2 linked regions of the Bacillus pumilus genome follow. The protein of the gene in region 1 interacts with the protein of each later gene in a pairwise test. Links are inferred from orthologs where the notes say so. Each region holds a gene or a part of one and is shown in the gene's direction. Other genes may lie near its edges.

Region 1 (2,720 bases):
TCTGCTCCATTCCTTCACTGATCGCCGGGACCAGTGCAGTGGAGAGAGAATACGTAATAAAGCTAGGCAGTGTCAAAAGAGTCAGCGCAAGCCCGGTCAACTCCCCGTACTGCCTTGTCGCCTCAACAGCCGCGTATCCAGCAATCGCAAGACTTTGCGCGACAACTATCGGCTCTAAAAACCACGAAATATTCCCGATAAAACGGCTGCCTGTTGTTGGCAGGGCAATACTCATCAGCTGCTTAAATGTGTCCTTACCGTCATGAATTGCCTTGAAAAATCGTTTTCGAATGCGAATGGTCTTTTTGTAACGAAAGGCAATTAGTAAATAAGCAAGTGAAATCATCTCTCCAATGACAGATGAAATCATCGCACCTGCTGCCGCAAATTCAATCCCATAAGGAAGAAAAGCTGTTGTACATACGGCTACTAGAGAAATTCTTGCAACCTGTTCCAGCACTTGAGATATGGCAAGCGGGCTCATTTGCTGTCTGCCTTGAAAATATCCTCTCAGTACACTGGAAATAGCGATGACTGGGACAACAGGCGTAATAGCAAGAAGTGGATAAACCGTTCTAGGATCTGTCAGCATATTTTCTGCCATGATGGGTGCAAACCATAAAAAGAGCGGCGTGAATATCAGGCTGAGTGTCCCTGTTACTGCAAGAGACATGACAAGAATTCGTTTTGTTTTCTGTTTGTCTCCGCGGGCTTCTGCTTCTGCGACAAGCTTACTTATAGCGACAGGCAGTCCGAATTGTGTCAGCGTCACAGCGAGAAAAAAGGTAGGAGCAGCCATCATATAAAGCCCGACTCCTTCTTCGCCAATGAACCTTGCAATCACAATTCGATTGACAAAACCCAATATTCTCGTGATAAAACCTGCTAAAATTAAAATAATCGTTCCCTTTAAAAACGTTTGCTTTGTCAAATCAAAGATCACCTGCCTTCTCAAACGACATAGAATCATATACAATAAGATATGCGTGTATATCGTCCAAGCATGACAAGTCTCTCGATAAAAACTGAAAAGGGGGAGCATCCCATTGACACAACATCCGGCTGCAATTTACAAAGACCATTTAAAGCCTTTTCTGTTCAGTAAGCTTGAAGAATTCATCGTTTTGGGCTATAAAGATGTAGATTTAGAGGAATTATGGTCATACTTAGAGAATAAGAAATGGAAGAAAAAACAAGAGTATCCGATTCATGAAATGGTTGCAGATATTTTATCTGTGAAAATTGGCGAATTTATGAACTATGCAACCGTTCAGTCGTTTAAAACGTCTGCTTTTTTGGACAGTGAAGATGGCAAGAATATGCTAGATGAACTGTTGAAATAAGCCATCTTAATGGATTCAGGTGTTTAAGGAGGAAATACATAATGAAAAAAGGGCGCATTCTTGCGTTTTTCTTAGTGGTTCTGTTAATCGGAACTGGCGTAGGCTTACTAACAAAGCCTGTTGCGAAAGATATGACGCTAGGGCTGGATTTACAGGGTGGATTTGAAGTCCTGTATGATGTACATCCAGTGAAAAAAGAGGACAAGATTACAAATAGTGTCCTCGTCAGTACAGTGGAGGCTTTGAACCGAAGAGCCAATGTGCTAGGTGTAAGTGAGCCGAACATCTCGATTGAAGGCAACAATCGTATCCGTGTGCAGCTTGCAGGAGTAAAAGATCAAAATAGAGCTAGGGAGATTCTTTCCACTGAAGCACAGCTATCCTTCAGAGATACGAATGATAAAGAACTCCTAAACGGGGCTGACCTAGTCGAAAACAGTGCAAAACAAACATTCAGTCAAACGAATGAGCCAATTGTGACGGTTAAACTAAAGGATGCGAAAAAATTTGGTGACGTCACAAGAAAAGTAGCGGCGATGGCGCCGAATAACCAGCTTGTCATTTGGCTTGATTACAACAAAGGAGATTCCTTCAAAAAAGAAGTCTCAAAATCAGACCACAAGTATGTCTCTGCACCGAATGTGAATCAAGAAATTAACAGCAGTGACGTGCAAATTGAAGGGAAATTTACTGTCCAAGAGGCAAAAGACCTTGCTAGTATTTTAAATGCTGGGGCATTGCCAGTGAAATTAACTGAAAAGTACTCCACATCAGTGAGTGCGCAATTCGGTGAACAGGCATTAAATGAAACTGTTTTTGCAGGGATTGTGGGAATTGCCCTCATTTTCTTATTCATGCTTTTTTATTACCGAATACCTGGTCTTATTGCTGTTATTACGTTATCAACGTATATCTATATTACTTTACAGGTATTTGACTGGATGGGTGCTGTTCTGACACTTCCTGGAATTGCGGCGTTGATTCTTGGAGTAGGGATGGCGGTTGATGCCAACATCATCACATATGAACGAATCAAAGAGGAGCTTAAGCTCGGTAAATCTGTCCGTTCTGCTTTCAGGTCAGGAAACCGCCGATCATTTGCAACCATCTTTGATGCAAACTTAACGAGTATTATTGCAGGGGGCGTCCTTTTCTTCTTTGGGACAAGTTCTGTAAAAGGGTTTGCGACTATGCTGATCCTTTCCATTTTAACAAGCTTTATTACGGCTGTATTCCTATCAAGATTCCTTCTTGGTCTGCTTGTGGAAAGCCGCGCGCTCGATCGCAAGAAAGGCTGGTTTGGTGTCCGTCAAAAAGACATTATCGATATTCATGAAACAACAGAAAATACTGAACCAAAAACACCATTTGATAAAT
Region 2 (2,997 bases), 300 kb from region 1 along the record:
GCTCGAATATATTCCTCTGCACACCTGATAATGTGGATGTATCTGGCACAATATCAGAACTTCTGACAGAGGAAGAACCTCAGAGGTGGTAAATCATAGTGATTCTATATTACATTTTCCAGTTTTTGCAAACTGTATTAACGATTTACTCGTTCGCGATTATTATTTACATCTTCATGTCATGGGTGCCATCTGCAAGAGAAACAGCAATTGGGCGCTTTCTGACAAATATTTGTGAACCGTATTTAGAACCATTTCGTAAAATTATTCCGCCAATTGGCATGATTGACATTTCGCCAATTGTGGCATTGCTTGTGATTCGTTTTGCATCATTATACGGACTAACTGGTCTTTACAATATGATTGCACGCTTCATGTAGACAGGCTGCCGGGCTTGGCACTGCCAGGCTCTTTTACATAAGAGGGGAACAAAATGAGCGATATTTATCAACATTTTAGAAAAGACGAACAGCCATTTGTTGACCAAGTGTTAGGCTGGAAAAAAATCGCACTTGACCAATATCGAATGAAATTAACAGACTTTCTTGATCCGCGGGAGCAGTTTATTACCCAGTCCGTCATCCAGCATGCTGATGAGCTTGGAATCATGTTTTTTGGCGGGTATGAAGGCGCGGAGCGGAAAAGAGCGCTCATTTATCCTGAATATTTAGAACCGGCTACTCAGGATGCTGAGCTGTCTTATTTTCAAGTGAACTATGCGAAAAAGTTTATTTCGCTAGAACATCCGAAGCTCCTTGGTTCACTGATTGGGACAGGCTTGAAGCGTCAAAAATTTGGAGATCTGTTATTTTCAGAGGAAGATGTGCAGTTTATTTGTACGAGTGATGTTGCTGATTTTGTACGGGCGCAGCTGACGCATGTCGGCAGAGCCTCCGTATCATTAGAGGAAATCACGCAGGCAGATTTAAAGCCGGTTACCAGTAAGACTGACATCAAAGAAGATACGATTTCTTCACTACGGCTTGATGCGGTATGTGCTGCAATCAGCCGTCAATCTCGGCAAAAGGCACAACTTTTTGTCAAAAATGGGCTTGTTAAAGTTAACTGGAAAGTCACTGAGGACCCTTCCTTTACAATTGGAGAAGGCGATCAGCTCTCTGTCAGGGGATTTGGCCGCTTTAGCCTCAAAACAATTGATGGGAAGACCAAAAAAGATAAATTTAAAGTAACATTTGAGCTTCTGACATAACGAACTTGAATCTGGAGGTGGCGAGGTTGCCATTAACACCTAATGATATTCATAATAAAACGTTCACAAAAAGCTTTCGCGGCTATGACGAAGATGAAGTAAATGAGTTTTTAAGCCAAGTACGTAAAGATTACGAAATCGTGCTTCGCAAAAAGAATGAACTCGAAGAAAAAGTAAACGAGCTTGACGAAAGACTAGGTCATTTTGCAACAATTGAAGAAACGTTAAACAAATCAATTCTTGTGGCGCAGGAAGCAGCAGAAGACGTCAAACGTCATTCTGATAAAGAAGCGAAATTGATCATTCGTGAAGCAGAGAAAAATGCAGATCGTATTATCAACGAAGCGCTATCTAAATCAAGAAAGATTGCGATGGAAATCGAAGAGCTTAAGAAGCAGTCAAAAGTCTTTAGAACTCGCTTCCAAATGCTCATCGAAGCTCAGCTTGATCTTCTAAAAAATGACGATTGGGATCATTTACTGGAATATGAAGTTGACGCTGTCTTTGACGAAAAAGAATAAGCGCATCATCTTGACATGACACGCTCATGTTGCATATAATACCATCATAAATTAACAAGAGATAAACGTTTGAAAGGGACACTCGCAGTTGTCATATACGTAATAAAGCGAATCAGGGGTGGTGGAAGCCTGACATTACGAGATGCTGCAATGAGATCACCCCTTTAGTTCCTTTTCTGAAATGATCAGTAAGAAAAGGCGTCTGATCACGTTACGATTTTAGAGTGGATAAGCGGCAATAGCGCTTGTCTAAAAGGGTGGTACCGCGAGACAAGCCTTCTCGTCCCTTATGGGATGAGAGGGCTTTTTTTATTGTTTTTTAATCAGAATTTGCATATGGAGGAATGGGTATGAACTACAAAGACACCTTATTAATGCCGAAAACAGAATTCCCTATGAGAGGGAACTTGCCGAACAAAGAGCCTGAAATCCAAGAGGAGTGGGCAGAAAAAGACATCTATCAAATGGTTTTAGAGCGGACAAAAGGACGCCCGACCTTTATTTTGCATGATGGACCTCCATATGCGAATGGTGACATTCATATGGGGCACGCCCTCAATAAAATTCTAAAAGATTTTATTGTCCGTTTTAAATCAATGAATGGGTTCCACGCACCGTACGTACCGGGCTGGGATACACATGGCTTACCAATTGAAACAGCACTCACAAAAAATAAAAAAGTCAAACGCAAAGAAATGTCTACAGCTGAATTCCGCAAACTATGCGAAGAGTATGCTTGGAAGCAAATCGAAGGACAGCGCAATCAGTTTAAGCGATTAGGCGTCAGAGCAGACTGGGACAATCCATATGTCACGCTAAAGCCTGAGTACGAAGCGCAGCAAATTCTTGTCTTCGGTGAAATGGCGAAGAGAGGCTATATTTACAAAGGATTAAAACCAGTTAACTGGTCTCCTTCAAGTGAGTCAGCTCTTGCTGAAGCGGAAATTGAATATAAAGACAAACGTTCACCATCCATTTACGTTTCATTTAAAGTGAAAGATGGAAAAGGCGTACTTGAAAACGACGAACAATTCATCATCTGGACAACAACACCTTGGACACTTCCTGCAAACCTTGGTATTTGTGTTCATCCCAACCTAGAGTACAGCGTTCTTCAAGTGGGTGCTGAGCGATATGTTGTTGCATCTGAACTCGTTGAACAAGTGGCAAAAACGCTTGGTTTTGAAGAGTATGAAGTTGTGAAAACATTAAAAGGAAAAGAATTAGACAACGTCGTTGCAGAGCATCCGATTTATGGTAGAGATT

What was found. Proteins that work in one complex are often made in the same cells at the same time.
Region 2: the proteins of GPS65_RS07720 (region 1) and GPS65_RS09150 interact in binary tests that used the Bacillus subtilis proteins (3 or more experiments, as listed by UniProt). The link is inferred for Bacillus pumilus from one-to-one orthologs.

What each region holds. Positions count from the first base shown.
Region 1 is NZ_CP047089.1:1,590,879-1,593,598, forward strand. Bases 10-2,694 are described here. They hold GPS65_RS07720 (post-transcriptional regulator), read left to right. Parts: upstream 10-1,046; coding sequence 1,047-1,343; downstream 1,344-2,694. Other genes in these bases: spoVB (stage V sporulation protein B), read right to left, coding at 10-931; secDF (protein translocase subunit SecDF), read left to right, coding at 1,385-2,694. In the rest of the region: more of spoVB, read right to left, coding at 1-9; more of secDF, read left to right, coding at 2,695-2,720. UniProt on the Bacillus subtilis protein: Required for post-transcription initiation control of the comE operon. Promotes the accumulation of its target comE mRNA to septal and polar sites.
Region 2 is NZ_CP047089.1:1,888,460-1,891,456, reverse strand. What follows is about bases 22-2,983. They hold GPS65_RS09150 (DivIVA domain-containing protein), read left to right. Parts: upstream 22-1,236; coding sequence 1,237-1,731; downstream 1,732-2,983. Other genes in these bases: ileS (isoleucine--tRNA ligase), read left to right, coding at 2,082-2,983; GPS65_RS09155 (YlmH family RNA-binding protein), read left to right, coding at 434-1,210; GPS65_RS09160 (YggT family protein), read left to right, coding at 99-380; sepF (cell division protein SepF), read left to right, coding at 22-92. Outside these bases: more of sepF, read left to right, coding at 1-21; more of ileS, read left to right, coding at 2,984-2,997. UniProt on the Bacillus subtilis protein: May act as a pilot protein, directing MinCD to the polar septation sites or by inhibiting MinCD at the midcell site of division. Required for polar localization of the chromosome during sporulation.